DNA from 3 places in the Aneurinibacillus uraniidurans genome. Region 3 is predicted to be linked to each of the others. Evidence: riboswitches for the same ligand, from Rfam matches in the RefSeq annotation. Region 3 holds a riboswitch; each other region holds the start of a gene.
The links. Region 3 has a riboswitch for cyclic di-AMP ahead of PO771_RS02925 (C40 family peptidase). Riboswitches for the same ligand answer to the same signal wherever they lie in the genome.
Positions count from the first base shown of each region.

Region 1: another riboswitch for cyclic di-AMP. It lies ahead of PO771_RS15675 (C40 family peptidase); the one in region 3 lies ahead of PO771_RS02925 (C40 family peptidase).
Region 2: another riboswitch for cyclic di-AMP. It lies ahead of PO771_RS13915 (C40 family peptidase); the one in region 3 lies ahead of PO771_RS02925 (C40 family peptidase).

Region 1 covers NZ_CP116902.1:3,127,876-3,138,667, forward strand. Annotated here, with positions in the region: gene PO771_RS15630 (CBS domain-containing protein) at 11-1,321, opposite strand; gene PO771_RS15635 (hypothetical protein) at 1,437-1,700, opposite strand; gene trmB (tRNA (guanosine(46)-N7)-methyltransferase TrmB) at 1,758-2,432, opposite strand; gene PO771_RS15645 (metal-dependent hydrolase) at 2,651-3,340, opposite strand; gene PO771_RS15650 (YheC/YheD family endospore coat-associated protein) at 3,507-4,910, shown strand; gene PO771_RS15655 (YheC/YheD family endospore coat-associated protein) at 4,907-6,001, shown strand; gene PO771_RS15660 (YheC/YheD family endospore coat-associated protein) at 5,998-7,335, shown strand; gene PO771_RS15665 (N-acetyltransferase) at 7,316-7,780, shown strand; gene PO771_RS15670 (YheC/YheD family endospore coat-associated protein) at 7,777-8,871, shown strand; cyclic di-AMP (ydaO/yuaA leader) riboswitch at 9,015-9,155, shown strand; gene PO771_RS15675 (C40 family peptidase) at 9,164-9,691, shown strand; gene PO771_RS15680 (hypothetical protein) at 9,739-10,413, opposite strand; gene PO771_RS15685 (putative bifunctional diguanylate cyclase/phosphodiesterase) at 10,512-10,792, opposite strand, start outside.
Region 2 covers NZ_CP116902.1:2,785,104-2,795,895, reverse strand. Annotated here, with positions in the region: gene PO771_RS13965 (SpoIIE family protein phosphatase) at 1-220, shown strand, start outside; gene PO771_RS13960 (STAS domain-containing protein) at 267-566, opposite strand; gene PO771_RS13955 (ATP-binding protein) at 606-1,007, opposite strand; gene PO771_RS13950 (hypothetical protein) at 1,000-1,308, opposite strand; gene PO771_RS13945 (globin-coupled sensor protein) at 1,354-2,748, opposite strand; gene PO771_RS13940 (AEC family transporter) at 2,893-3,828, opposite strand; gene PO771_RS13935 (iron-containing redox enzyme family protein) at 3,957-4,673, opposite strand; gene PO771_RS13930 (ROK family glucokinase) at 4,830-5,792, shown strand; gene pfkA (6-phosphofructokinase) at 5,810-6,769, shown strand; gene PO771_RS13920 (phospho-sugar mutase) at 6,805-8,547, shown strand; cyclic di-AMP (ydaO/yuaA leader) riboswitch at 8,738-8,881, shown strand; gene PO771_RS13915 (C40 family peptidase) at 8,887-9,342, shown strand; gene PO771_RS13910 (GDSL-type esterase/lipase family protein) at 9,475-10,254, shown strand; gene PO771_RS13905 (ABC transporter ATP-binding protein) at 10,266-10,792, shown strand, end outside.
Region 3 covers NZ_CP116902.1:562,363-573,154, forward strand. Annotated here, with positions in the region: gene PO771_RS02890 (HD-GYP domain-containing protein) at 1-943, shown strand, start outside; gene PO771_RS02895 (FAD-dependent thymidylate synthase) at 972-2,369, shown strand; gene PO771_RS02900 (SpoIIE family protein phosphatase) at 2,541-3,596, shown strand; gene PO771_RS02905 (ATP-binding protein) at 3,637-4,104, shown strand; gene PO771_RS02910 (methyl-accepting chemotaxis protein) at 4,126-5,808, shown strand; gene PO771_RS02915 (STAS domain-containing protein) at 5,837-6,139, shown strand; gene PO771_RS02920 (AbrB family transcriptional regulator) at 6,240-7,319, shown strand; cyclic di-AMP (ydaO/yuaA leader) riboswitch at 7,450-7,581, shown strand; gene PO771_RS02925 (C40 family peptidase) at 7,587-8,051, shown strand; gene PO771_RS02930 (universal stress protein) at 8,111-9,253, opposite strand; gene kdpC (potassium-transporting ATPase subunit KdpC) at 9,308-9,871, opposite strand; gene kdpB (potassium-transporting ATPase subunit KdpB) at 9,897-10,792, opposite strand, start outside.

The DNA of each region.
Region 1 (10,792 bases), 1.3 Mb from region 3:
CACAACTACCCTATCGTTCAATTACCTGTGCTGTCATCATCGCCTTGCTTACCATCGTTCCCTGATTATACACTTCCACTTCCACTTTTCCGAACTTCCGACTCATCTCCAGCACACGCGGACGAATCTCTAGTACACTTTCAATTTGTACCGGCTTCAAGAAATAAACCGTAATGTTCTCCGGTACCATATCTCCTTTTTTAAATTGACGCAATGCATGGCTTCCGCACTCTGATACAAGCGTAGTTAATACCCCGCTCGAAATATTACCAAGATGGTTTGTCATCTGCGGCGTAACCTCACCCCTGAAATAAACGCCATTCTCACCTTTCTCTTCCTGGAAACGATTCATAATCAAGTCTGCGAACGTCTCACCCATCTGTGGTTGCTTCTGAATATATTGCAGCGCCTTTAGTACATCCTGACGCGTGATAACACCGAGCATTTTACGATGGTTATCCACAACCGGCAGCATCTCGATTCCTTCCCATACCATCGTATGAGCGGCCGATGCAACCGAGACACGCGAGACAACCGTAATCGGGTTTTTCGACATCACTTTCTCGATCGTCGTCAAATATTCATGACCCATTACGTCTTTCGTCGTCACAACGCCCTGTACTTTCATATTCTCGTCTACAACCGGGAAGCGACCGTGATCGACGGAAGCAGCCAGCCTGTGCCAGTCTGCGACTGTGCTTTTCGTCGTTAAGTAGTAGGACCCTTCTAATGGAATCAGAATGTCTTCCACCAGCATAATTTCTTTTTTGATCAGGCGGTCATAAATCGCCCGGTTAATCAGCGTCGCTACCGTAAACGTGTCGTAGCTGCTCGATATAATCGGAAGCTGCAGCTCATCGGCCAGTTTTTTCACTTCATCACTCGTATCAAATCCACCTGTAATCAGTACTGCTGCACCGTGCTGAAGCGACAGCTTATGTGCCTGATAGCGATTCCCGACAATCAGCAAGCTTCCGGCATCCACATACCGCATCATCGCTTCCAGCTTCATCGCACCGATGACAAATTTATAGAGCGTTTTATGTAGACCTTCCCGTCCACCAAGCACATGTCCGTCTATAATATTGACAACTTCAGCGAATGTCAGCTTTTCAATATTCTGCTTTTTCTTCTTCTCAATTCGTACCGTACCTACCCGTTCAATCGTACTAACAAGTCCTTGATTTTCTGCCTCTTTAATCGCCCGATAGGCAGTGCCTTCGCTGACCTCGAGGTCTTTTGCGACCTGTCGGACAGAAATTTTACTGCCAACCTCGAGATCTTCGATGTGCTGGAGGATTTGTTCATGTTTGGTTGCCATGTAATCACCTTTTCCTGTATCAATCTGTATTACTATTATTATACTGTTTCAATATAACAATAACAAACACAAAATAAGCCACTCCTTATCGGAATGGCTTACTCTGTTATGGTCATTATGCTTCTTGTGTTCTGCCTCGTTCACGATGCTGCTCCTCCGATACAACTACAGGTGGAGTCCCGATATCACGCCGCTCACGCAGGTGAATGATCTGATACAGATGTGCCCCAATAATCAGAAGTGCGAATCCGAGCCAGATTATACTAAATGTAAAAGCAGTTGAATGTACGTTCAGAAGCGGTAAACGCGGCAACCCGTACAGCACAATAAAAAACGCGATAATCAAATAACTAATACTGCGAATCAGCTGTCCCATCATGCTCACCTCATAAGCAGTATATGCATGGGGTATGCCTGTCAGTACAACTTGTCCGCCCTATTTTTTACCGTGTGCCAGTGCCATTAACTGAATCGGATGAGCGGCAAGACAGCGATAGATGCGCATGCCTCGCTCCACAAACTTTGCTTCATACTCTGTCATCACATTGCCTTCTGCATACTCACTTTTGTGCAGATCAAGCGTGATACCGGAGAGTAGGAACATCTCATGCGCAAACTCATTTAGGCTATATTCAAACAATGTTTCATTATCTGTTTTAAGCTGAATGTATCCGTCCGGATTTAACACGTTCTTGTACTTAGAAAGAAAAGAACGATCTGTCAGACGACGCTTCGCATGACGCTTTTTCGGCCATGGATCGCTAAAATTTAAATAGATACGGTTCACTTCACCTGGCGCGAAGTAGTCTTCAAGGTCATTTACATTGATCCAGAGAAAGGAAATGTTCGTAAGTCCTTTTGCTTCTGCTTTTTTCACTGCTTGAATTAGAACTTCTTCATGCAGTTCTACCCCGAAGAAATTAATGTCTGGATTTTGTTCGGCAAGCGTAGTAATGAAGTTACCTTTGCCAGTTCCAAGCTCGATATGGATCGGATTATCATTACCAAAAAACGCACGCCAATTTCCTTTATGGTCCTGGCCATTCATCGGTACGAGTTTCGGGTAAGTCGCCATTTCTTCGCGCACACCCGGTCTTTTACGTAAACGCATAGTCTAGATCACCTATTCATACGGATTTTTTCACTGTTTTCTATATTACGGGAAGTACAGGGTAGAAGCAAGATAAGCCTAATCTTTTCTGTCCAAAAAAAAGGACGCCCAACTATCGGACGTCAGAGGTAAGAGGTATATTAAAAGGGGGTTTTTCATCACACTTATAAGATACCGTATAAATATTACATCTGTATTACAAAACCGTTACCAAACTATTATATTTCAAAAGTCTCCCCAGGTTTCACAACACGACCACGCATCTGCTTCTCTTCTAGCCGATTCACGAACGTCTCAACATCCTGTTTGATGACCGGGAAAGTGTCATAGTGAACCGGAATGGTAAGTCCAGCCCCAATCCATTCGGATGCCTGAAGGGCATCTTCTGGCCCCATCGTATAGTTATCTCCCATCGGAACAAAGGCCACATCGATCTTGTTGCGTTCCCCAATCATTTTCAGGTCGCTAAATAGACCCGTATCTCCAACATGATACATCGTTTTGTCTCCAACTGTAACGAGGAATCCGGCTGGCATACCTGCATACACGATGCGCTGCTCTTCATCAAGCACCAAACCCGAACTGTGGAATGCCTGTGTCATTTTCGCAGTAAACCAACCGAATGAGAAGGATCCGCCTATATTCATCCCATGTGTGTTCAAGCCCTGCCAGCTAAGATATGTCGCCAGCTCATGAATGGCGATCACAGTAGCCCCACACTGTTTCGCAATCGCGATTGCGTCGCCAATATGATCACTATGTGCATGCGTCAGCAAAATGTACTGCACATCAATCTCCTCAGGCTTTACAGCAGCAAGAGAATTTCCTGTTAAGAACGGATCAATAATTAACGACTGCCCTTCATGTGTAATCTGCACACAAGAATGTCCATGATACGTAATTTTCATATTCATTCCCCCATTCTCATTATTTTCCTATCCCATTATTGTAACAGGCTCTTCCACTACAAACAAATAGAAAGAGCCAATACACCCTCATTCCCCACCGTTCATAGGATAAAGAGATGATACATGCACATCCGCATGTGCATAGAAAAGAAAGGGTGAGCGGGTCATGTCGCAACTACTGACGCGTGTACAGCGCGTTTCTGACCAGCAACTTCCCCAAAAGATTGATGGTCTGTTCCCGGAATCCATTGCTCGCCAATATGGACTTCGCGGTTCCCAGACATATGAAGTCGTCTATGGGCTTGCACGAACTCGGATGACACTGGCTCCCGGTACTACATCCTTAACCTTTAAAGAGTCAGCCGCCCATCCCCTACATCTTTCATTCGGAACTGCGAAGCTTGGTCTGCGGTTTGAACCGGATGAAAAGCGTTTCGTCATTGGACCGCTTGTTGGTGTGCTCATCGCCGGGATGTCCCCAGGCCCTGAAGGTCCGTTCGGCAATATTACTGATTTTTGCCGCGAAGTCAGTCAAACGTGTCGAGCGCGGGGGGGCATTGGCTTTGTATATACACTCAGTCAAGTGTCCGCCGAAACGAATAAACTTGAAGGCTGGATGTACCGGGATGGCCGCTGGGTAAAACAAGTATTCCCGCTCCCGTACTGCTCTTATAACCGCATCGGCTCACGGCGGGTCGAGCGCAAAGAAGAAACCCAAACACGCCTCCATCTTCTCAAACAAAAAGGTGGGCTCTTCTTTAATGAACAATTCCTTGATAAATGGATGATTCACCAGAAACTCGCTGAAAATCCTGATGCTTCCCGTCTGCTCCCTCATACAACAATCTACAACGGCGCTTCTTCCTTGCAAGCCATGCTTACACGACATTCTTATGTATATATGAAGCCATCAAGCGGGAGTCTTGGACGCGGAATTATTCGAATCACACAGCAAAATGGGGAATATATCTGCCAGTATGAAACAATAAACGGAGCAGCCACCCGTCGCTTCCGCACATTCGCTGCGCTGCACCAAATGCTCAAACCACGTCTCACCGGGCGTCTCTATCTGGTTCAACAAGGACTGCACCTGATTCGCTCCCACGGCGGCCTAGTAGACTTCCGCGCTCTGGTGCAGAAAGACCGTACAGGAAAATGGGCCATCACGTCCATTGTAGGTCGTACTGGGACACGGCAAAGCATTGTGTCTAATGTCGCACGCGGCGGCACCATGCTTCCACTCACCCGGGCTCTTGTCGCCTCTACGCTACCGACATCCATGCAAGTAGCTGTAGCAGGTACCATTCGCCGCCAGGCACTGGCAGTAGCCCGCTTGTTCGAACAAAGTATAGGGGGACACTACGCCGAACTCGGCATTGATATCGCTGTCGAACGCACAGGCCGTGTCTGGCTTCTTGAAGTAAACTCAAAGCCATCTAAAACAAATGATGCGGTCGCCAGCCCAACCCGCAGCCCACGGCCATCGGTGACCCGAATTGTCGACTACTGCTTTTACCGGAACGGATTTGCGGTACAGGCACGAAAAAAAAAGAGGAGGTCTACACAATGACAACTAAGAATGCCACCCCTTATCTTGGGATTCTGGCTACTCCAACTACACGCACACCACCTTTTCCTGAACGATCTTACTATGCCTATCTCGCACAGGCAGGCCGTAAAATTGGATTGCCTGTCTATGTGGTACTACCAAACAAGATCGATTTTCAGACCAAAACCGTAATTGGCTACCACTACACAAATAAAAAATGGGAGCTAAAACGGCTTCCACTTCCCTCTCTTGTGTATGATCGAGTATCCAACCGTAAAAAATACTTGTCTGCGATCCGCACACTTAAATCAATCCCATCCATTACGTTTCTTGGCCATGTACTCGGTGACAAACTCCGCAATCATAACCATCTAATCCAGCATTCCGGCATCGCTGCCTTTATGCCACCAACCGAACTGATTACATCCATCCAGGTTGTCAAACAGATGCTTGCCTCCTATGATGCGATCGTCATCAAACCCATGCAAAATTCACTGGGCATTGGTGTAATGAAACTCACATCCAAAAAAGACACACATCGAGTAGAAGGTCGGGACTTCCGAAACAAAATTTTTCGTCGTACGTTTCCCAACCGGGCCGCCCTTCTCATGTGGGTACGCAGTCAACTAAAAGTAAAAATGATTGTCCAGCCATATTTAACTCTCTCCTCACCAGAAGGCGTGCCATTCGACATTCGCGTACTCGTCCAGAAAAACGAAAGCGGCCAGTGGAGCGAAACCGGGCGAGCCGCACGTGCAGGCGTACCGAACGGGCTGACATCGAATTTGTGCGGCGGTGGACGCGCACATTCCGTCCCGGAATTCCTCGGTAAACATTACAGCAACGAACAACTCGCTCAAATCGAACGAGACATCAGCTATATCGCTCGAGAACTGCCACCCTTTCTTGAGAGCCGTCACGGCCGCTTAGTCGAACTTGGCATTGATGTCGGTGTTGATCGCGATGGAAAAGTGTGGTTGATCGAGGTAAACTCCAAACCAGGGCGGGCATCATTCCGCCGCATCGAAAACGGTGCCTATTATCGCTCCGTTCGCCTTAATCCGTTAAAGTATGCCTATTACCTTAAGTCGCGCAAAGGTGCCGGATCATGATGGGGGCGCTTACGACCGCCCGAGTATCGATTGACCCGCTACAGCGAACGTGGTATCTGCACCTTCCGTCAGGTCACGTACCGCATGCACTGGCAGCAAACAAAAAACTGACGATTCGGTTAGGCAGCTGGAAAAAAACGCTCACCATTACGCAAAAACGGCCAGACGCATCCGTCATTCAAAGCCGGATTCGCATTCGACAACAGCCAGATATGACACCATCAATTGGTCCCTTTGTTGGAATTCTTACTGTAGCAGGAAAAGGATTATTCCGGGGGGTTCAAAGCAACTTTATCGATATTATCGAAGCCGGTCGAAAGTTCGGGGCACTCATCTATGTCATTCCCGTTGAAAACATCGACTGGAAAACACTCACGGTCCGCGGCTATTTGTATCATAAACAGAACAATAAATGGGTAAAAGAAACCCTGCCGCTGCCGCATGTTATCTATAACCGAATTCCAAATCGGGCCTATGAAGAAAAAGAACATGTAAAGACAGCACTAGACCGCCTGACCGCTCTCCCGCAAGTTACCCTATACAATCCACACTTTTTTAACAAACGACGGCTATTTACTATCCTACAGCGCGACCTAGATGTATCTGGCTATTTGCCACAGACCGTCCCGCTTGCTTCTAAAGAATCACTGTTTCATATGCTTGACTTGCATCCATTCGTCTATGTCAAACCAGTTAACGGCATGGCTGGCAAAGGAATTTATCGTCTGCAAAAAAATACGCGAACTTCGTTTATGCTACAGTACCAGCTCAAGAAATCAACGGTAAAGCAGATATTTACGAGTCGAGATATGCTATGGAACTTTCTGTCCCCGCGCCTTGACGGTCCCTACTTGATCCAACAGGGAATTCATCTCGCCACGTTTCATGACAAACTATTCGATATGCGTCTACTTGCTCAAAAAAACGGATATGGCGAATGGCGCGTAACCGGCATCGGCATTCGGCTGGCGGGCAGCGGCCGCATTACAACCCATGTACCGCAAGGCGGCTCGATTCAGTCACCATACGCTATTTTACCAGCCGCCTTCCCACGCTCCTCCCCAGCTGACCTGTTGAAATCGATTCGACGCGTTGCTCTAATGATTGCACGCTCTCTCGAAAAAGAGTGGCCAACATTAGGCGAAGTATCCATGGACATTGGAATGGATAAGCAGGAGCGCATCTGGTTTATCGAAGCCAATTCAAAACCAGGAAAATTCGATGAACCTCATATTCGCAAGCTGTCTCTGCGCCGCACAATCGAATATGCCCAATATCAGTCTCGTTTTATCCGCTCGAAAGGAGGCGTACACCATGTCCACACGAAAGCTTGATGCAGACTCATTCGCTCGCAATCGCCATCGGCTGATCAACTTCATCCGTAAAAACGGGGATAAACGCATCACCAGTCAAGCGATTCACTGGCTTTCTTCTCTTACACCGGAATCACTCAGCCAGGACGGAGCGATCATTCTTGTCCATATCAAAAACAAAAAAATGCTCGGCATACTTGCCACAGCCGATTATGGGCGCAAGGAATCATTTCTCGTGGTACGCACCGATGTGCGGGAAAGAGGTCTGGGCAAACATCTAACCGAAACGGCCATTACTCAGCTCGGGAAGCTATACGCAAGAGTGGCATTCGATAACACAGCTAGTCTGAAAACGTGCCTATCTGTCGGTATGGTCGGATTCTCCTGTATTACCGGGGTGACAGGCAAACCTACCCTCTGGCTTGGAGCAGGTGACTGGAGGAGGGGGGATATTGAATCCGTATGACTTCAGCGATCTGTCCTCTTATTGGCGTTCTGACATACCGGCATGGTTCATTTCTGGCAGGTAGTTCGTACTGCGCACAGCTTACAGAAGTAGCCGATCGTCACAAATGTGTACTTATCGTATACAGCCCAACTGATATCGACGAAGCACACGGGACTGTTCAAGGCTTTCGTTACAACACACATACAAAAAAATGGGCCCGCGTACAGACGCGCACACCAGATATTGTTTATGACCGCTTTAGTTACATGAGGCGAGATGCCCTACGTATATACAGTGCATACCGCAGCAAAAGTCGGATGCGATACGTTAATAACCGGTTCGCTCACAAATGGAACGCGCACCGTCATTTTAGCCATCATCCGGAACTTTCTCGTCATCTGCCTGTGACAGTCTCACTCACGTCCGGAGCACTTGGGAAGCTGACTAGACGCTTCCCTCTTTTATATGCCAAGCCAGTCAATGGCTCCGGCGGCAAGGGGATTCTACGTATCCGGCGGCACCAGCAACGATTTGAAATGGTAGGACGCAGCGGCAAAGAAGGCGTGATTCGCCACACTGCTCATTCGCTCGAAGCGGCCGAACGATATGTACTGACATGGGCACAGCAGCAAAAGCAAACCTTCGTCCTCCAACAAGGATTGTCTCTTTCTCTCATACCCGGCATGATCTGTGATAGCCGGGTCCTTGTCCAGAAGGACGTATGCGGACAGTGGTGCATAACAGGTATGGTCGGCAAACAATCCCCTGACCGCCTTGTGACCTCCAACCTGCGAAGCGGAGGGAAAGCGACATCTATGTTAACATTACTTACTCGACGGTTCTCAGCGGAAAAAGCAGAATCCATCATGCAAAGTATGCAGCACATTAGCCTACTACTCGCCTCTCATATCGAATCCCGGTTTGGTAATTTTCTGGAATTCGGCATCGATCTTGGAATTGATACAAACGGCTACGTCTGGATTATTGAAGTGAATCCAAAACCAAACCGAGAACTCTTTCGCCTCGCCGGACAGCATGACACATACAAATGTGCCATCGAAGCTCCCATTTTATACGCACTATCTGTATTAAAGATGGAAAAAACCTGAATAAAAACCGTCTGTTTTTTCATAAACAGGCGGTTTTTTCTTATTACTCAGGCTAAATGAGGATCGCTGTCCATTCCATTGGAAATACCGCCATTGGTTAACTAATGTTCTCTTTCTTTCTTTACGTTAAGGTATAAAAAGTAACAAAGAACATGCCAAATCCAAACACACCATTGTTTGGAACGGGGGAACCTTTATTGTTTTGGGGTTAAATCACACGATGTGATCGGGCGCCTTTCGACCGAACCCGTCAGCTAACCTCGTCGGCATAATAGGAAAGGGAGAAAATAGCTTGAATACATCGATGAAAAAACTCGCAACAGGAATTCTAGCAGGCGTAACGCTTGCTAGCGGTCTTCTGCTTCCGGGGCAAGCAGAAGCGGCTTCTATTTCCGCAAAATTCGGACAAACTGTGAATGTATCCAACGAAAATGCCAAAATTGATAGCATCATTCGTACTGGTAAAAGCCTCATGAATCACAAGGCACAGTACAGCCACAACTACCGTCCACCAAAATATATGGATTGTTCCCAGTTCATCTATTATATCTTTGGCAAGAACGGCATCAATATGCAGACACGTGATGATGATCGCCAGGTACGCCTTGGTGAATACGTGCCAAAGAACAAACTTCGCAAAGGCGATCTCGTTTTCTATAACTCTAATCAAGGCAAGCGTGATGTGACACACGTAGGTCTTTATATTGGAAACGGTCAAGTGCTGCATATGTCCAACCCGCAAGATGATGTCAAAATCAGCAGCCTAAACAGCAGCTGGCACAAAAAATACTACCTGACTGCCCGCCGTGTTATTAACTAGAGTGCTATATCTATGTGTAAAACATACGAAAAGGCAGACTCGCTTCATTATCGATGCGAGTCTGCCTTCTTCACTTGTGCTAATTCCGTAAAATACGAAACGATTAACTCCACATGATCTAACAAAGTCCAGCCCCTTTTCTCCAATTCCGCCTGTTCACGACGATGAAACGGCTCGCCCTCCTCACGAATGATACGCTGCCAGTCTGCTAGCTGCTTGCGTTCGGACATAGATAGCTGATCCTCAATCGATGTACAAATAAAAGAACGACAAATGCCGGTCTTAAACCGTGGATCGAGACCGCATCCCCGTCCATCTTCAAAGAATTGACAAACTGCATAAGCCAGCCTTTCATCCGTCGCCTGATAGATGGTGCGCGGTGACTGCAGCAAGCGATGATAGCGTTCAACCGGCGCCTCATCCTCCCCTGCCTGCTTTTCATAAAAAAGTGCATCAATGCGTGCCCCAGTAATAATTTCATATTCGCATACCGTATTGTCTGGATGACTGTACACTTGATTAAGAAAAAAGTCGGTCTGGCCGGATTCGATCATCCGATAGATCTCAAACAACGTAAAAACTGGCTCGTAGGCGCAGCATCCGATATGCGAGAGACTAGAAGAACGACGCTGAAAGTGCGGCTCAGGGCAATTCCGACAGACTACCGATAACAGCTGCTTGGCTTCTTCATCCCATTTAAGAAACCCAGATGATTGACTCATGAAGATCCTCTCTTTCTGTCCATTAGCCGAACACTTTGTATCGGTAGCCATCATATCATCCGTCAATGATTACTGACAAGAGCATGCTCCATTCCCTATCACACTAAAGACTGGGATTGCTGACCACGCAGCCACTTCTCGAACTCCTCCATAGCAAGCGGGCGGGCAATCAGATAACCTTGAATGACATCACAGTCCATCGCTTTAAGAATATCACTCTGTTCTTCTGTCTCTACCCCTTCTGCAATAACAGTTAACCCAAGCCCATGTGCCATTGTAATAACAGCCGATACAATAGCCCAATCTGCCTCCTGTCCTTCCTCATTCGTCCGCATAAATGATTTATCAATTTTGATCGAATGAATGGGGAGTGACTTCA
Region 2 (10,792 bases), 1.6 Mb from region 3:
TGTTCTATCGTATGAGGGGCCGATACGAATCTTTTTATATACAGATGGATTAATTGAGAGAAAGGGAGAGTCGTCTTTTCAGAATATCACCCGTCTTGCTGATTTTTTACAGGAGTATCATGATCATGAAACAGGTAAGGTGATTGAGGACGCGGTTGAGCTATTTAACGATGGACGGATCGAGGATGATATTTGTCTAGTAGCGATTACTCTTCGGTAATTGATGCGTATAAAGAAAAGGCATGCCTTCGGTGCATGCCTTTTCTTTATACGATTTCTACAAGGCTATCAAGCTTGCAGATTTGTAAAATGTTTTTAACAGGGACGCTTGTATTAATAACCGTAACGCGATGGTGGGAGGTAAGGGGATGAATCCAACTAATTAAAAATCCCACACCGGTGCTATCAATAAATTTAACGCGCTGAAGATTAATAATCAGATGAGATACTGTTTTGGGAAGAGGAATTTCCCGAATTTTTGTTTCAAGCTGGCGCACAGTTTCAAAGTTGATATCTTCTTTGAACTCAAATGTTGCTTCATGCGCTTGAATTGAGTAATTAATCATAAGGTAGGCTCCTTTTATTAAATTACGTATAGAAACTTCTTACGGACGATCAAAGAGAACATGAGCGATTTTGCCGTTGTCTTCAAACGAAAATTCCTTGCTAATTGTTTTTACAATGAATAATCCCCTGCCTCTTGACTGATCTGGAGTAGGAAGATCAGCCAAAAGGCATGTCTTCCAATCAAAGCCCCCGTCTGGATCTTCGATTTGAATCATAATCTCGCTCTCTGTCCAGTTAATGCGGACGAATACGTAGTGATCGATCTGGGAGTGATTATGGCTGATGATATTCAAAAGAATCTCCCAGATGGCAAGATAGAGTGAGTAGTGAATCAAACTTTCTTCTGTGATGTCCAGATCAGTATGTAGATCGAACAAAATCTGATCCACATAACTCTTCAGATTTTGTTCATTCAGACAGGAAAATTCATAGTTACGCATGCAACTGTTCCAGAAGAAGTTTTAGATACGGATGACGGAACGTATCCTGGTGCTCTAAGCGATACAGTTGGCTCCAGAGTGAATTGTATGTGGAGCGGTATTCTTCTGGAACTGTATCAGCAAAGTAAAACTGAAGTTGAAGCAGGCGCCATTTACTATAATTCCGATTTTCTGGAATGTTTTTGATGACCCCCATATCCATGCGGATGATTTGCTCATTTACTTCATGCAGCAGCACTTCGGTCATTTCTTGTAAGGAAGCGAAGTGACGGCCTTCATATGAGAATTTTTTTGTATTCATCGAATGCTCCCACCTATGCCCTGTATTTCGTTGCTATGGACGAGCTTATTTATTGATGTTGAATTTATCATTAAGCTGATTGCTGAGCATGCTTAGTTCTTCCGCCATTTTGGCTACTTGTTCCGAAGCAGTCGAGATTTCATCGAATGTCTGCTGGAAATCAAGAATATAGCTACCCACCCGTTGGATTTTCTCACTATTGGAACGAACCTGGATAGATGAATTGTCCATAATGCTCATAATTGCGGTGTTAATCTCACGGAAGCGGCTTGTTTGGCGAGCGATTTGTTCAAATGAGTTCTCAAATGATGTGACGTTATTTTGTACCATAGAGATTTGTTCGTGAATATGGTCAAGTGCTGCCTGGGTTTGCATGGCAAGATTACGAACTTCTTTTGCTACAACGGTAAATCCGCGTCCATGTTCCCCTGCGCGTGCCGCCTCGATGCTTGCATTCAAGGATAGAACGTTTGTTTTATTAGAGATCGCATGGATAACCTGAACGATTTCGCCGATTTTATTTGAGCTTTCGATGAGTTCTTTAGAGCGGACACGCGTTTCGTCCATAATTTCAACGATAAGATCAATTTCTTTCAAGGCATTTGAAATCTCGACTTTTCCACCTTCAACATCGTCTACCATTTGAAGTGAGCTGCTTTGAATATCGCGTGTTCCTTCAAGCATTTGGGAGACATGCTCTTCTTTTTCGCCGATGGATGCACTTGTTTCTTCAGCGGTTGCCACAAGCATCTCGGATGATTCGTTGAGGCGATGCTGAATGCGTTCGATTTCATTGAGGCGCATCATGGATGAAGTGTACGAATCGATATATGTAGCAATTGCAATCTGCATATCAAAAGAACAAAGTTTCTGGAATGAAAGAAACGACTGATGGGCTTCGTCAAGTGGAAGCTCACGGAGTAACATGGTCAATACCTCATTTTGAATGAGCGTATACGCTCCGATATACCATTCGGGGAACAGGTTAATACGGTTATGTACACTGCCGATAATTTTCCGGCGAACGATATAGTCTTTACCGATATCTCCTGATGTCATATCAAGCAGATAGCGCTCTAGTGTTTGGCGAAGTTTCTCGACAGAACTATGGTTGCTGATGATTGTCATCAGAGCTGGAACTTGTGAAAGTTTCTCATAAAATGTATTTACAATGCCTGCGACGTTTTTCTCGAAAATGGGGCGCAGAGAAACGAGACGCTGCAGATCCGATTCGCTTAAACCTACAAATTGAGCTTTGGAACTTTCAGAGCTTTCTTTGAGTTCTCTAATAGAACGGGATACATCTGGGGTAATAGAAAGGGAGGTACCAGATGTATGCGCTGCCTGCGTCTGTCCGGCTTCTACTTTGTTACCACCTTTAAAAAAACTGATGGCTCCTTTTTCATCTCCAAATAACCCCTTAAACGGACAACCCATCATACTTGCTATCCCCTTTACTATAAAAAATAATTGAATCTTTGATGATTATATCATGACCTGCATATAAAAAGTCATACTTTTATACTAAAATAAGTTACAACAGCCTCCTGAATCACAGGAGGCTGTTGTAGTATGCGGTTATAGTTATTGAAGTAAATAAAATCCAAATGCAGTCATAAGTGGAATCGTTGGAATGGATAATAATGTAGAAAATACTGTCATCGTTGCTCCGTATTCTTCATCTGCCGAATAACGGGCAAATAAAATGGAAGCGAGCGTAAGGGAAGGCATAGCGGTCTGTACAATAATAGTATGAACAACTTCGACCGGAAGCGGGATAATTTTAAGTAGTAGTGCACAGCATACCGGGAAAATAAACAGTTTGAGAGCAAGTGGCATGCTGATATGTCCGATCGCAGGTGTTTTCTTCTTAATAAGTGTTGGAATAAGCATCCCGATATACATCATTGCAAGCGGGGAAGCGAGATTCGCCAGTGATTCTGTTAGATGAGCCACAACGGGCGGTGGTGAAAGATTTAAAATGGCAATGATCATCCCTACAAAAATGGCGATCATAGGAATATTCACGAGTTCACGCAAGGATCGTAGGCTAATGCGTACATGAGGCTGAAGGATCATAACGCCAAGCGTCCAGATCGTAAAATCAAGTCCTGCATCAAAAATTGCAGCTAGTAACGCGCCTTTAGGTCCGAAAATAGCAGAGCAAAGTGGGATACCAATAAATCCAGTATTGCCAAGACCAGATAGGAGTGCAATTTCGCGTGCCTTATCCGGTGTCATGCGAGCAGCACGAGCAGACAGAAAGCCAAGTCCCACTCCAAGACTATTTAGAATAACCGAACAGACAAATGTAAGTAGAACAAGAGCCAAAAAATCTTGATCGACTTTTGTTTGAAAAATGCCATGAAAAATAATACATGGCATGGCAACATTAATAATAATAGCCATAAGTAGCTGTCTTCGCTCAACCGTAAATGGAACGGTTCGGGTAAGCAGCGCACCGATCACAATCATGGCGGCCATAACAGCGATGGATGACACAACAGTTGAAATTTCCACGATGTCCCCTCTTTTCATTAGCAAAAATATTCTCTCTATTCGGTATAATAGCGGTACTAGGAGAGAAAGTAAACGCTTAAATATGCATAAAGAAAGGATACGCGTTTTGGCGTATCCTTTGGCATATATTAGAGGAGACTTTTCATACGTTCGTACAATCCCTGATAGAAGCGTGCTTCCGAACGCGTAATGTACGCGCCAGCCCGGTACATATGTTCAAGTTCCTGTGGCGATGTGAAGCGTGTTAAGATATTTTTGCACAGCTGATAGTGACGTGGTTCATGTTCATCAGCATGAACCGTCCAGAATGTTACATCAAGTTTGCGATCTTTATTGTAATTTGGATGCTGCAGGCCTTCTCCAATCAAGCCCATTACTTTACCTGCAAACAGCTCGGAGCCAAATCCGATCGACGCCATTGCTTCGAGTGATGTGGCATGACGCAAAAAGAGCAGGAAGGACGTTACCGCTTCTTTTGCGGCTTGCGCTACTGGATAATCAGGAACGTATTTTTCGTTCGTCGGAACATCTGGAGCAGCGGTTGTAAGAAAAGTATGGTAGAGGAGAGAGTGATAATGAGCGGGATTGCCGCGTCCACCCTCGTCCCATAAATTATCAACAAGTGGAACCCACCAGTCGTCTTCGGGTTCCACCGCTGCTACAGCTGCACCAAGTACGCGAGGGAAATTGCGGCTGTAGTAGCTATATTGCAGAGCGAACTCGCGCACCTGAAGAGGTGTCCATTCGCCTGCAAGCAGGGACTGCATGAAATCTCCCTGAATAATTTCTTCTTCTACGATCTCCCAGATTTTTTGTTCAACCTGTTCATAACTTGTAAACTGCATATATACTCATCCTCCTGGATCATATGGCTGCCGAATTCGTTTGGTACAAACTTTTATATTATACTCATGCGTAGAAAGAAAAAGTCAAGGGGGAAAGTGAAAAGGTTGTGACAGGCTATTATAATAAGGAGAGAAGCAGGGACAGGAGGAATGTGGGTGTTTGTCTGTTATGATATAGGTGGCACAAACATAAAAGCGGGGCTTGTAGAGCCGAATGGAGCGATTCGGGTTCGTGCGAGCATCCCGACTCCAGCAACAAGCGGGCTGGATGAGTTTTTACAGGTGCTGGCGGATATACGTACTCGGTTGTGCGTAACTGGCAATGTTGCGATTTCCTCTGTTACAGCAGCAGGACTTGGTATTCCCGGATTCCTGGATGTGGAATCTGGTAGAGTGAGGCAGGCCGTGAACCTTGGTTGGCGGGATGAGCCGATTGCTGAGCTTGCAAGACAGAAGCTGGATGCTCCTGTATATGTTTTAAATGATGCGAATGCAGCGGCACTTGGTGAAGCGTGGTGCGGAGCTGGACAAAATATTCTCGATTTGCTTTGTGTAACACTTGGAACAGGGGTAGGTGGCGGTACGATTGCAAATGGGAAGATTGTAAGCGGCCATCTTAATCTCGCTGGCGAGATTGGGCACATGTGCGTGCGCCCTGAAGGCGGGCGTGTATGCGGCTGTGGGGCTGTGGGGTGTCTGGAAACAGAAGCGTCTGCAACAGCACTTGGCGTATACGGGATGGAAGCAGCTTGCTCCGGTGCTTCCCAGGTACTAGCGCACATAAAGGAAGCGGTCGGCCGTATCACCGCTTATGATGTGGTACAGGCAGCAAAAAAAGGAGATGTGCAAGCGAAGGCTATTATAGAAAAAATGGCGTATTATCTTGGGTACGGATTGGCCAACGCTTATACGGTAACAGCTCCCGGTCGTATCATCATCGGTGGTGGGGTTGCAGCTGCCGGTCGTGTGTTGTTTGATCCGCTGTTCCATTTTTTTGACCGGTTTATTTTTTCAAAGGAAGTGCGCGGACGGGAAGTAATTGTGCCCGCGCTTCTTGGGAATGACGCCGGAATCGTTGGACTGGCCCGATGGATACAGACGAGTGAATCATCAAAGTAGGAGAGGATGACATAGTTATGAAGCGAATTGCAGTGTTAACAAGCGGGGGAGACGCACCAGGCATGAATGCGGCGGTGCGGGCGGTTGTACGGCACGGTCTTGCCTGCGATATGGAAGTATATGGGGTGTATCACGGATATGCAGGCCTGCTGGCTGGTCAGCTGGAATTGATGAATGCGAGAAGTGTCGGTGATATTATTCAGCGTGGCGGTACGATGCTGTACACAAGTCGTTGTGACGAATTCAGAACAGATGCTGGTCAGCAGAAAGCGATTGAACAACTGCGAGCAAACGAAATCGAGGGGCTAGTTGTTATCGGAGGAGATGGTTCATTTCGCGGTGCACAGGCGCTAACCAAGAAAGGATTTCCGACAATTGGGATACCGGGTACGATTGACAATGACATACCGGGTACTGAAATGACGCTAGGATTTGATACGGCGGTCAATACAGTTATTGAAGCGATTGATAAAATTCGTGATACCGCTACATCGCACGAACGTACATATGTAGTAGAAGTGATGGGACGTCATCGTGGTGATATTGCACTGTGGGCTGGACTCAGTGGTGGGGCTGAATCGATTCTGATTCCAGAGATTGAGCATGATATGAACGAAGTGATTCAGCGCCTCATGGAGGGACACAAACACGGCAAGAGGCATAGTATTATTATCGTATCAGAAGGCGTTTGTCCGGCTTCTGTGATTGGAGAACAGATTAAAGAGGCGACCGGGTTCGATACACGAGTTACGGTACTTGGACACGTACAGCGTGGAGGTTCACCAAGTGCGTATGATCGTATGCTTGGCAGTCGTTTGGGAGCAAAAGCTGTCGATTTACTGCAAGCAGGCGAAGCGGGTAAAATGGTTGGGATTTGGCAGAATCGTATTGTTGCGGCTACATTCGATGATGTATTTAATGGTGTGCTTAAAACGGATAACGCGATGTACGAATTGAGCAAGAGCTTGTCGATCTAACTTTAGAGTATAAGATGAAATAAGGGGAGACAGAGATGACGTGGAAACAAGCGTATACACGCTGGGCGGATTACATACAACTGGATGAAGAAATTAAGCATGAACTCCAGGAAGCAAGGCAGGATGAGCACAAGCTAGAAGAATGGTTTTATCGCGATTTGGAATTCGGCACAGGGGGGCTGCGCGGAGAGATCGGGCCAGGAACGAATCGGATGAACATCTATACGATCCGCAAGGCAACAGCAGGACTGGCTCGTTGGATTGAAGCTCAGGGGGAAGAAGCAAAAAAGCGTGGTGTCGCCATTGCGTATGACGTGCGGCGTAAATCAAACGAATTTGCTCGTGAAGCTGCACGTACGCTTGGTCGACATGGCATTCGCGTGTATTTATTTGATGAGCTGCGCCCGACACCGGTGCTTTCTTTTGCTGTGCGTCATCTGGGAGCGTATGCCGGGATTGTGATTACAGCAAGCCACAATCCACCGGAATACAATGGATATAAAGTGTATGGACCGGATGGCGGTCAGCTTCCGCCTGCTCTGGCAGACGAAGTAATTGGATACGTAGGGCAAATCGAAAACGAACTGCTCATTGAAGTAGCTGACGAGGATGAATTAAAGCGGACAGGGCTTCTGACGATGATTGGAAAAGAAGTGGATGAAGCTTATATCGACGAGCTTCGTACGCTGTGTCTGAATCCGGAGTTGGTACGTCAAATGGGCGATCAAGTGCGCATTGTCTTTACTCCGCTTCATGGTACAGCCAATAAGCTGGTGCGGCGTGGGCTTGCTGAGCTTGGATTCTCGCAGGTTGCAGTTGTGGCTGAGCAGGAGAATCCTGATTCTGAATTTTCGACTGTACAGTCGCCGAATCCAGAAGAGCATGCGGCGTTTAAGCTGGCGATGCGTGATGGCGAGAAGTTCGATGCAGATTTGCTGCTTGGTACTGACCCGGATGCAGATCGAGTCGGTGTAGCAGTAAAGGGCGAATCTGGTGAATATGTGGTGCTGACTGGCAATCAGACTGGAGCACTGCTTCTCGATTATATTGTTTCCCAAAAGCAGAAAGCAGGTACGCTTCCTGTGAATGGAGCGGTGTTTAAGACGATTGTTACGTCAGAGATTGGCCGTGCGATTGCTGCGCGATATGGGCTGACAACGATGGACACGTTGACGGGCTTTAAGTTTATCGGAGAGAAAATTCGCGAGTATGAAGAAAGCGGCGCGTTCACATTTGTGTTCGGATACGAAGAAAGTTATGGTTACTTGATCGGTGATTTTGTGCGGGACAAAGATGCGGTGCAGGCATGCCTATTGGTAGCTGAGGTCGCTGCACATTACAAGTCACGCGGTATGACGATATATGAAGGATTGCAAGAAATATTCCAGAAATACGGATACTATCTTGAAGATCTAGCTTCTCTTACGCTTAAAGGCAAAGAGGGGGCAGAAAAAATTAGCGGACTTCTGTCTGCGTTTCGTGAAGCGCCGCCTGAAGCGATTGGTGGACGAAGTGTGGTCATATGTGAAGACTATAAAGCAGGAATCCGTTCTTATAGTAGGGAAGCACGTACCGAAGCTATTTCGCTTCCTGTTTCGAATGTACTAAAATACATTCTTGCAGATGGTTCCTGGTGCTGCGTTCGCCCATCTGGCACAGAACCAAAAGTGAAATTCTATTTTGGTGTTCAGGGGAAAAGCATGGAGGAAAGTCGAGCCTTACTCGCCTCACTTAAATCCGACATGCTGCAAAAGGTAGAAAGCCTGCTTCAGGTATAATAGGAAAAGGGAGTCGCAGTTGCGGCTCCTTTTTTCGTGAATCAAATCGCAAATGTGTCTAAAATGTAAAATTTTCATGAATTCCCTATCTATTATCGACATGTTTCGCTAAAATGAAAAACGTTGTTGTTACGTTAAGTAAATCAAGGAAACAGAGTCGGTTATTGTCTAAGGAGTGTAAAAATAAAAAAATAGTTACTTGCTGAATCTGTGTTTTTTTTCAGGCACAGAGCGGGGGACATGCATGCTTCATATGGGGTGTATCCGCGCTTGCGGAGGGAGACCTTATCCTCTCAACCCGTCAACTAACCTCGTAAGCACGAAGGGAGTACGACTGTAATGAAACGAAATAAAATTCTGGCTGCTGCATTAACAGGTATGCTGGCGCTAACGGGGGTATTCGGTACGGCAGATAAAGCATCTGCAGCATCAGTCGATCACATTGTGAGCGTTGCCCAAAGCTTGATTGGTGTACCATATCGTTGGGGTGGAACGACGACAAGCGGGTTTGATTGCTCGGGATTTGTCCGCTATGTATTTGCTAAGGAAGACGTATCGCTGCCGCGGACTGCGTATGCGATGTATCAACAAGGAACGCCTGTATCTCGTTCTGCGCTTCGTAGGGGAGATATTGTTTTCTTTAAAACAGAGAGCTATGCACCGGTTACGCATACAGGGGTATACATAGGGAATGGCAGGTTTGTTCATGCATCTAGCAGCAAAGGTGTATCAGTCAGCAATGTAAACGATCGATATTATTGGGGTCAGCGCTATGTCGGTGCTAAGCGCCTATAAGCGTTTATTTATAGAGGAAAAATAATAGAAGAATAAAACGTCCATGCTGTCAATCATCAGCATGGACGTTTTTTAATTTTTCCTTATTTAGGTATATAATGAAACAGAAAATAAAAAGAGTGGAGTGAAAGCATGAAAACACGCACAGCATGGCGGATGTTTGGAGTCTTCTCCCTTTTTTCTGTTGTTGTGCTTGCCGTGGGTCTAACGCTTGGCATACGTGATGTTATACATCCGGCCCCTGTAAGCTGGAAAACGGATCGAACTGGAGAAAGTAGTGGCACGCCAAAAACATCTCACAACCTGCAAATTACGGCGCTTGGTGATTCGCTAACAAGAGGGACAGGGGATGAGTCCGGGTTTGGCTATGCGGGTAACTTACGCAGTCGTCTCGCGGAAAATACAAAAAAGGACGTATACGTATATAACAACGGCGTAAATGGGTACAAGGCGTCCAACTTGCTGAAAGATTTACAGACAAAACCAGACATTCGTCGCCAGGTACAGCAAGCAGACATCATTACTTTATCGATTGGCGGCAACGATTTGTTCTACACACAGTCCGATGAGGTAAAGCCGGACGTAATCCGCACACGTATTCCTACCGCGCTTACGAATTATAAGGCGATTATTTCGATTGTGAACGAGCTAAATCCAAAGGCGAAGCTGCTATATGTTGGGCTGTATAACCCATTTCCAGATCTACCGAATGCAAAAGAAAGTGCAAAGGTTGTACAACAGTGGAACAATGGTGTCACACAGGTGCTATATGAACATCCACAGGCGATTTTTGTGCCGACAGATGACTTGTTTCGCAGCGATGGAATGAAATACATATCAAGCGATCATTTTCATCCGAACCAAGCTGGATACAAGCGGATTGGGGATCGGATGGCCGAGGTGTTGAAATAGGAGGGGCGCACATGGAACAAGTGACGACGCTTGTGATTGATCAGGTTGAAAAAACAATTCGTGGTACGGAGATTATTAAAGGCATTTCGTTTTCGGTTCAGTCCGGGGAAGTATTTGGATTTCTTGGTCCCAATGGATCGGGCAAGACGACGACGATCCGCATGCTCGTCGGACTCATCCGCCCGACCGCTGGTACGATTAAAGTGTGCGGATATGATATTCAGAAAGAGCCAACCAAGGCGCTCTTACACGTTGGGTCCATTGTAGAAAATCCGGAGATGTACTCGTATATGACGGGAATGGAGAATCTTGAACATTTTGCTCGGATGATTCCAGGCGTAACGGCGCAAAAAATTGCTGAGGTAGTAGAGCGTGTTGGTCTTACTGCACGCATTGACGATGTGGTAAAAAGCTATTCGCTGGGCATGCGCCAGCGGCTTGGGATTGCGCAGGCATTGCTCGGAGATCCAAAGCTTCTTATTCTTGACGAACCGACGAATGGGCTTGATCCGCAGGGGATTAAAGAGCTGCGTACGTT
Region 3 (10,792 bases):
ATACATATATGACGATGCAACCAAAGATATAGAAGCGGGGGAAGTGATCTCCGAGAAAGTCAGACGGACAGCCGCACGTACGATTTATCATACTTTCAATGAAATTTTGGGGTCGGACCAGAAATGGAGAGCCCGGCTTTCACCAAGTGCGATTGCAGATTTTCGTAATATATTTGAAGATATTTTACTAGACTTGAAGCAGAATCGGCAGGCGATGAACTTGCTGACAAATATTTGTGCACAGGATCATTATATTTATGCACACTCTTTAAATGTAGCCATTTATGCGGCAGCACTCGCACTGCATCTTGGATATCCCGACAAGGATATTGTTGAGCTTGGAATGGGAGCACTTCTTCATGATATTGGAAAGTTACGCGTTCCAGGCGAAGTGCTGTATAAACCGGGGCGTCTGACAGATGATGAATTTATTGAAATGAAAAAGCATGCTGAATATGGCTTTGAATTTTTACGCAATCAGGAAGGTGTGTCTTTGCTTGCCGCACACTGTGCCTTTCAGCATCATGAGCGACTGGATGGAACAGGGTACCCGCGGGGGCTAAAAGGGGATGAGATTCATCGTTATGCCCGCGTTTTGGCTGTGTGCGATGTATTCGACGCAGTAACAACGAATCGCGTGTATCGATCTGCCATGCTGCCGCATGACGCGATGGAGATTTTATATACGGGCTCGGGCACACATTTTGAACCGGAAATAGTAGATGCCTTCCGGCGGACGGTTGCGATTTATCCGATTGGGTTAACGGTGCAGCTTAATACAGGAGAAACAGGAGTTGTGGTTGATTATAATCGCAATGTACCGGCACGCCCGGTTGTGCGTGTGACCCGACTTCCAGATGGTAGTGTACCGTCCCGTTATTACGAGATTGATTTAGCCAAAGAGTTGACAGTCATGATTGTGAAATGCGATGCTATCCTATAACGCATTTTTTGAATGAGGTGTATCGATCATGGGTCTGGAAAACTATGTAACCAGTATAGAGGATAATGTATATGCGATTAAGAATGTGCCGACGGAAGTAGTCGGCACTGTTTTTGCTAAAGTAAGTCGTAGCCCACGCAGTTTTCGCGACAATCTATTCGACTTGATCAAGGAAGATATGCTGAATTTACCGGATGCGGATATGATTGCAATGTTTAAGCAGTCGAATGCACATGCCGGTGGATTCATGAAAAAATGGGGTGTCGACTATGGGCACTCAAGTATCAAGGAGCATGCGTTTGCACAGTTTTGTATTGAAGGGGTATCCCGCTGGTTTACCGAAGCGTTAGAGACTGTACAGGCAGCGAAGTGGCTGTCATTTACCGAGTTTAGTCTGCGCTATCAGAAGCCAGAAGACTTTGTCGTTCCTGTTGAATTAGACAAGCACACGGAAGTAAAAGAACGGTATCTAGCATTTGGTCAGAAATGCCTTGCACGCTATGAAGAGCTCGTGCCGCTCTTTTTTGAATTGATTAAAGCGAAAAATCCAGCGATCACAGACGGTGCCGCAGAGAAATTGGCGTATGAGAATGCGCGTAATGCACTGCCGCTTGCAACGAAATCAAACGTTGCGATTACGGGCAATGCACGGGCGATCTCAGATGCGATTGCCGAGCTTCTTGCGCATGAAGGGTATAGTCAAGAGTTTGTAGAGACCGCCGAGAAGGTACGGCTTCATACGACGGAAGTTTTGCCATCTTTGATTAGTCATACGGAAGCCACACCGTTCCACCGTTCATACGTGGCAGATTTTTATCATCGTCGTGCAGCTGAACAGAAAGAACTGCCGCTATATAGTGGTCCGTTTGTGGAAATAGAAGACGATGCGCCTGCCCTTACATTTGTGCATACGGATGATATGACACTAGGGAATGTCTCGCTGATGAACCGCTTCAATGAACTGCCAGCGGTAACACGTGCGTTTGGCAAGCGGGTAGCGGTTGTATGTTCAGAGGGTTGTCACCATCAGATTATTCGTCACCGCGCATTTGATTTCTCGATTCAGCTTCCAGATACACGTTATGGCTTTATTTTGCCGCAGGAAGTTGTAGACGCGACTGGTACTGAGACAGCGGATCGTATTACGGATATTTTCCTATCCTTGCACGCTGAGTCGCATGAATTGTACGAAGCACTCATGGCGGCTGGACTTATTGGAGTTGCTCCGTACGTTGTTCTGAACGGCAATGCACGTCGACTGCCGTTCTATGCTAACATGTACGGACTTGCGCATTTCATTACCTTGCGTAAGGAGGAATACGCTCAGGATGAAATCCGCAGCGTAGCCGGTCAGCTTGAGCATATCTTCGCTGCTATGCAGCAGCAGCTGCCAGGCTTTGCGCTTGACCGTCACATAAAAAAATAGCTTGTTTTGCCGAGGGGCAGCCTCATACATCTATGGAGCAGCTCCTTTTTGTATAACATTTTTCCTATCGTTCGTAAAACTGTTAGAATTATTATGATACTAAAGGTTGTATACCTGCTATAAATAAAGAAAAGGGATTATCGCAGAGAGGAGCTGAAAGGATTGCGTGGGGTGGGAGAAGCAATAGATGTGAAAGACCATCTTTATCTGGCTTCAATTGTATTTGAGCACTCAAGTGACGGGATTTTAATTACAGATGCTTCTGCTATCATTATTAGCGTGAATCCTGCTTTTACGCGTGTAACGGGTTATCGATCTCAGGAGGTAGTTGGTAAGACGCCACGCATTTTGCGTTCGGGAAAACAACCGCCAGCTTTTTATTATCATATGTGGCGTTTATTAAAGGAGAAAGGAAGCTGGCAAGGCGAAGTATGGAACCGACGCAAGAATGGGGACGTCTATCTAGAATGGCTTCGAATTACGGCAATTAAAGACCGGATGGGCAGAGTAGTGTACTACATGGCGGTATTTGCTGATATTACGGAACGGGAACAGCTGCGTAATGAGCTGCTGCAGACAGCGAAAATTCAGCGCGATCTCCTGCCAGCGCCACTTGAAGATGACAGACTTAGATTAAAAAGTATTTACAGGCCATATCGATATGTAAGTGGAGACTTATACGGGTATAAGTGGACGCGGGACAAAACAAAATTGTTTGGATTTTTGATTGATGTGATGGGACATGGAGTTGCAACGGCCTTGCAGACATCAGGGCTGCGTATCCTGTTTCGCCAAGCGTTTGAGAGCAGCCGTTCACTTGCCGAGAGACTTGCTTATATTAATCATGAGGCGATGTGTTTGTTTACGGACGAATCATTTGCTGCAGCGATTTGCTTCGAAATTGATTTTACAACACATACACTTACGTATGCATCAGCTGGTATTACGTATTTTCTAGCATATACCGGGCAGGTAGAGGGACTTATTAAAGCATCGGGTATGTTTCTTGGTATTATGGATGGCGTACAGTATGAGCAGCATGAGCTAGCATTTGGCTCAGGAGATCGCTTCTTCTTTCTCACAGATGGCCTGTTTGATATGTTGCCGCTTTCATTTGCTGGAGAAGGAAAAGGATCATTCCGTTCTACGGTTGAGATGCTTGAGCGAATGGCATACAGCAAGGAATGCAGTGATGATGCGTCAGCGATTTGTCTGCAGATCCGATAGATAGATGATAGATAGATGGAGTGTAATAGGGGGGATACGCATGCGGGAGCTGCAGCTTGTCTGTATCAGGAAACAGGAGCTTCCATTCATACGGGAACAAATCCGTATATTCATCCAGGAAACAGTAACCGATGATAACATTTTGCTAGAGATTGCTGTCAATGAGGCCATTAATAACGCAATGCGGTATGGAAACAGAGGAGAGCATAGGGCGGTGACCATTCGGCTGCACAGCACAGGGAAGCGTCTGATGGTTCGGGTGCGGGATGAGGGAGAAGGGTTCGAGGGGAATGAACGATTGCAAAGGCTATCATACGCGCATTATTCTACCTCTGAGGAATTATATAAAGAATCAGGACGAGGTCTCTATATTATGAAGAAAGTAACCGATTATATAAAATATAATCAAAAAGGTAACGAGGTTATGCTAGTGAAATATACAGATTCATGTCGGAAGTCAGTTTCTGTACGGAATGACGCACTCGTTGCCTTAGGGGATAATGGCTAGAAGAACAGGAGGGAAAATTGCTTGAATATTAGACAAAAGCTAGTCATTGCAAATCTGTGTATTGTCGTATTTATGTTGGCTATGGCAGGATACTCCAATGTTTCGTTAGTACGAATTAATGAAAATGGCGATACAATGTATCATAACCGGGTGGTTCCCATATCGCAGCTTGGAGTGATTGGTAAATATGCGGAAAATACACGGGTGAATATGTTGTCCTCGGTTGTCTTTCAAAAACCAGAGCTGACAGATAAGGCCGAAGCAAACCTTGTACAAATTGCTAAAATTATGAAAGAATATAGTAGTAGTAACCTAACAGAAGAAGAAAGAAATATATTTACCCGCTTTACTACTTCCTGGACCGAGTTTGAAACGATTGTGCGCAACAATATAAAGCTTGTTAAAGCAGGCAAGTATGCAGAGGCACGAGCTGGGTTGCAGAAGGGAGGCGCACCATTCGGCAAAGCAAGTGAGGAGCTTGCGAGCCTGATGAAGCTGAATGAACAAATAGCGGAACAGCTTATGAATCAAAACGAGGAATCGTACCAGTTTACTCATTTTATTCTGATCGTTTTAAGTGTAGTATCTGTTCTTACAGCAATCGGGGTGGCGCTGGCATCTGGCACAGTCATCTCGAAACCACTGCAAAAATTGGCAGAGCAGGCTAGACGGATTGCAGAGAATGATTTAACGGTAGAAGACATAGAAGTAAAAAGTAAAGATGAGATTGGTCAGCTATCTAACTCTTTTAATCAGATGAAGAAAAATCTGCATGCTGTTGTGGGCGGTGTATATCGCGGTGTAGAAGAATTGTCAGCTACGTCGCAAGAAATGGCTGCTTCAAGTGAGCAGGTGAGTGCAGGGGTTCATGAAGTAGATAATAGTATTCACGAAGTAGCGACTGCTGCGGAAGCAGGAAGTCAGGCGGTGGTGGATGCTTCCAAAGTACTGTTAGAGCTCTCTTCTCTGATTCAGATTGCGAAGGATAAAGCGAACAGCGCGGCCGAGAACTCTGATGAGACGCTACGTACAGCTGAAAATGGCAAAAATATTGTAGCCGATACGGTGCGACGCATGGAAAGCATTCAGAACCGAACGGCAGAAACAGAGACATTAATTGCTACCCTGAATGAGTACTCCAAGGAAATCGAACTGATCACTGATACAATTACACAGCTTGCAGCTCAGACCAACCTGCTGGCGCTGAATGCGGCGATTGAAGCAGCGCGTGCTGGGGAAGCAGGAAAAGGATTTGCTGTGGTGGCAGATGAAGTGCGCAAGCTTGCGGAGCAATCGAATGCAGGAGCGGTTCAAGTGGCTGAGCTTGTACAAAAAATCTCCGAAAGTACGCTTCGAGCGGTTACTGCAACCCAGCAGAGCCGAACAGAGGTAGAAGAAGGTACGGTCATTGTGGCACAGGCGGGAGAAGCGCTATCTGCTATTTTACGGGCTGTATCCGCTACTGAGAAAGAAGTGCGCAGCATTGTCGCAGTAACGGATGAAGAAGTAGCTGGCTCTGATAAAATTATCGAATTGATTCATTCTTTGGCGACAATTGTGGAGAATACAGCCCATCATGCGCAGCAAGTATCCGCTACGACAGAACAAGTGTCTACATCGATGGAGACGATTGCGGCTAGTGCGGAACAGACAAGCGCGATGGCAATTGAACTGCGTTCGAGAGTGGACCAGTTCAAAATGTGAGAACAGGAGAGGAGTGTCAGTTGTACATATGATAGAAGATATTGTATTAGCTAACCAACAAGTACATGTTACACTGCGGGGCAACATTTATGTAGAACAGGCATCCTCTATTCGCGAGCAATTGCTTACCTATATGGAAGAGGGCCATAAAAATTTCATGATTAATGTTGCTGCTGTAGACTATATTGATAGCTCGGGGCTTGGCGTGCTTGTGGCACTTCACAAGCGGACGCAGCAGGTAGGCGGGCAGCTTACGATTCAAGGGCTGCGCGGAGTTGTCAAAGAGTTGTTTGAGCTGACGCGGCTTACCAAAGTATTTACGATTGTGTAATTCTATACAAGCATGCTCGCTGTTACAAGCGAGCATGCTTTTTTTATGCGGTTGTAAAACTATGAGGAGAGGGATACGATTGGGGGTGGAGGAGAGAAATATGAATACAAAACAAAAGAGAAAAGCAGGGATCGAAGCGGCTGTTGTGGGATTAGCTGGAGCACTGCTGTTCATGCTGCTGTATATTCCACTACCCTGGATTCTTGGACCGCTTACCGCTGTGATGGTGTGGAGACTGTCTACTGGACGCACATTGTATTGGTCGACTGCTTTGCGTTCATCCGGGCTGCTTGTACTTGGCTCTATGCTAGGGGCGGCTTTTACACATGAAACGGTTGTACAGATTATTCAGCAGCTTCCATATATGGCTGTTTCTACAATCGCTACGGTTGTGTTTAGTCTTTCACTCGGAGCATGGGTAGCATATCGAACGGGTCTTACGCTGCCGAGTGGTGTGTTTGGTAGTGTACCGGGCGGGTTATCACAGATGCTTGTCCTGAGTGAGGAAGTCGAAGGAGTAGATGCGACTGTAGTCGCATTTATGCAGACAATTCGCGTCATGAGTGTCATTTTTGCCGTTCCATTTCTGACGATCCATGGTATAGGAGTCGAACAAGCTGTGCCTATAGCTTCTAGCAGTGGGGGAACGGGTAATATAGACGGTTGGATGTATGCTTTGTATGCGGTGATTGCGCTTGGAGGAGCATGGATAGGCAGAAAAATCGGGCTGCCGACTAGTGTGCTTACCGGACCGCTGTTAGCAACGGCATGTTGTGCTATTTTTTATAGGCCTGTTCCACCGCTACCGCATACGATTATTTTGCTATCCCAGTTTGCGATCGGTGTTCATATTGGTTTGCAGATGAAGCCGCATATGCTTGGAAACGTTAAAAAGCTGGGCGGATATACGATAACAAGCAGTTTGCTGCTCATTTTATTTTCGTTACTCGTTGCCTGGCTGCTGACAAAAGTATCGTCGATGACGCTTTCCACTGCATTTTTAAGTACTGCTCCGGGTGGAATTGCTGAGATGGGAGTAACGGCGGCGATGGTCCATGCTGACCTGTCGATGGTAAGTGGGTATCAACTTTTCCGGGTCTTTTTTGTGATTTTTGCCGTTCCTCCGGTGCTTACCTGGTGGATGCGCCGCCTGCAAAAGCAGAAAACAAGCATATTATAAATAAGTTGCAAAAAAAAACCTATAAATATGTCTAAATTTTGAACATTATCCAGAAAAACTTCTTTTTTTCGCCAATATTCGATAGAATAAGAGCGTTGTTACGAGAGAGAAATAAAGGTGTGAAGTTACAAAAATTTACTTGCCGAATTCACGTACTGTGAAGCGGGGGAAAGTATTTCTTTTGGGGTGAATCTGCGCATGCGGACAGAGACCTTATCCTCTGAACCCGTCAACTAACCTCGTAGGCTCGAAGGGAGTAAATCGTTCTTGAAAAGAAAGAATTTTTGGTCTTTTTTACTTGCCGCCTCTATTACAGTCACTGGTCTATCTTTATCATTTGGAGCTGAGACAGCGTCTGCTGCTTCGACAGCGACACTTGCTTCAAAAGCGAAAAGCCTCATTGGAATACCGTATAAGTTCGGAGGCACAACACGTCAAGGATTTGATTGTTCAGGGTTTTTAAATTACGTATTTAAAAGCGAGAACATTACGCTTCCGCGTACAGCAAGCGGGATGTATCAAAAGGGCACGCCGGTTTCACGTTCAGCATTGCGGACAGGAGACCTCGTCTTTTTCAAAACATCGCGCAGCGGAGGGATTTCTCATGCTGGTATGTATATTGGCAATGGGAAATTTGTACATTCCGCAAGCAGCAGCGGCGTATCGATTAGCAGTCTCAATGATAAGCATTATTGGGCTAGTCGTTATGCGGGTGCGCGTCGCGTGAATTAACATCCATACATAACTTTCGCAAAGAACTCTCAACTGCAAATGTGCGGTTGGGGGTTTTTTTATTCCCGGTAATCGACGTCATCGGCTACGATTAAAATATCGACAAAGCGGGTATTTTTCATGATTCGGTTTATGATGGAGCCTTTGATGATTTCTTCCCAGCGGGAGCGGGCAGATTGCCCAAGGACCATCTGGGTAATGCCTTTTTCATTCACGAAGTCGATCATGATTTGTTCGGGCTTTTTTCCTCCTAACGCTCGAATGTGAAATTCTGCACCGAGGTCACGCGCGATTTGTTCCAGCTCAAGATGCTGTTTGCGAGTTGTTGCATTGAGACGATCAACCGGAGCGAGTGGAATAGTCAAAATGTACAGCTCGCATTTCAGGCGGCGGGCAATTCGCCAGCCACGGCGGATCAGGCGTTCAGCATTCGGTCGGTAGTTGACGCAGACAAGAATTTTTTCGTTTGCGCCTTTCATTAGTTCAATGCCTCGCTCAAGTTTGTATGACTCAAGCCTTTCGTCGACATCGTCGGCTACTTCTCGGAGTGCAATCTCTCGCAGGGCGTTCAGATTGCCGATGCGGAAAAAGTTATGGAGCGACTGCTCTACTTTTTCGGGACGGTAGATTAGACCGGATTTTAGTCGCTCGCGCAGCTTTTCTGGTGAGGTATCAATCAGTTGTACTTCATCTGCCTCACGTAGAATCCAATCTGGAACCCGTTCCCGCACTTTGACGCCTGTTAGCTGTTCGACGGTACAATTTAAACTTTCGAGATGCTGAATATTGACAGCGGTTAGGACATTAATGCCAGCTTTGATCATTTCCATTACATCTTCATAGCGTTTTTGGTTTTTTGTGCCGGGTACATTGGTGTGCGCCAGCTCATCAATGATGACGTACTGGGGATGACGAGCGAGAATGCCTATAAGATCGAGCTCTTCTAACTCTTTTCCCTTGTAGGAAATAGTCTGAAGGGGGAAGAGCGGCAAGTTTCCAATCTGACTGGCTGTCTCGCTACGGCCATGTGTTTCCACCAATCCGACAATAATATCCACTCCTTGGGTAAGCAGGTCATTGCCCTCCCGCAGCATTGCATACGTTTTTCCGACACCAGGAGCAGCTCCGACAAAAATTTTCAGATGGCCCCGGCTTTCTTTTTCAATCAATTGCAAGTATTGTTCTGGTGATTTTCGCTTCATCACATATAACCTCCAACAGCCGTCTTCCTGCAGCAGGAAGGCGGCTGTGTGTACTTATTTAATAGAAGAAAGAAGGTCCTGATTCAGAGCTAATACGTTCACACGAGGTTCTCCAAAAATGCCAAGTGAGCGATTTTCCGTGTGAGCATCCACAAGTTGATTCAGCTTCTCTTCCGTGAGACCTGTTGCTTTAGCAATACGAGGAATCTGTGCTCGGGCAGCGGCAGGTGACAGATGCGGGTCAAAGCCGGAACCAGATGTCGTAACGAGATCGGCCGGGATCGAAGACACAAGGGCCGGATTGTCTTGTTGAACGGTATGGATTGCCTGCTTTACCGTTTTGACGTAGTCAGGGCTTGCAACGGCGGCATTAGTAGCCGCTGATGCCGTTGGATCATAGTTTGCCGCCGATGCACGCGGATGGAACAGCTTCGGCGATGTGAAGTTTTGGGCGAGCAGTTCAGAGCCGACGATATGTCCATTCTCTGTTACGAGACTTCCTTCAGCTTGATGCGGGAACAATACTTGAGCGACTGCTGTTGTGGCGAGTGGATAAATCAGCCCACACAGCAGCATGAGAATAAGCGAAGTACGAAAAGCCGTCCATACAGATGTCATGTGAATTCTCCTTATCATTCGCCTGCTACAGAAGCGTGGCGAGAATGAGATCAATTGCTTTAATACCGACGAATGGGACAAGAACACCGCCTACTCCATAGAGCAGAAGATTGCGTGTTAGCAGTCGGTTTGCGTCCATTGCTTGATACTTTGTGCCGCGCATCGCAATCGGGATGAGCAGCGGGATGATCACAGCGTTGAAAATGAGTGCCGAGAGAATCGCGGATTGCGGTGATGCGAGATGCATAATGTTAAGCCACTGAAGCTGTGGAAGAGCCAGAATGAACAAGGCTGGAATAATCGCGAAATATTTGGCGATATCATTGGCGATTGAGAATGTTGTCAGTGAGCCGCGTGTGATCAGCAGTTGTTTGCCAATGGCGATGACGGACAAAAGCTTGGTTGGATCAGAGTCGAGATCGATCATGTTGGCGGCTTCTTTCGCAGCCATCGTACCGGAGTTCATGGCGAGACCAACATCGGCTTGTGCGAGAGCAGGTGCGTCGTTTGTGCCGTCTCCGGTCATCGCGACTAATTTGCCCTGCGCCTGTTCTTTTTTGATGGCGGCAATTTTATCTTCTGGTTTTGCTTCTGCGATGAATTCATCTACACCCGCTTCTTTTGCGATCGTAGCGGCGGTAAGTGGATTGTCGCCGGTACACATAACGGTTTTGATTCCCATGGCTCGCAATTCCGCAAATCGTTCTTTCAAGCCTGGTTTCACCGTGTCTTTTAAGTAAATCAATCCAAGTATGCGATCATTAAGGGCAACCGCAAGCGGTGTTCCACCTGCGCGAGCGATCTGACCGGCTTTTTCATCGAGATCAGGTGGGATGATACCGTTCTGAGCAGTGATCCATTTTTTGATGGCATCGACTGCGCCTTTACGAATGGTTGTGCCGTTCGACAAGGTAAGACCGG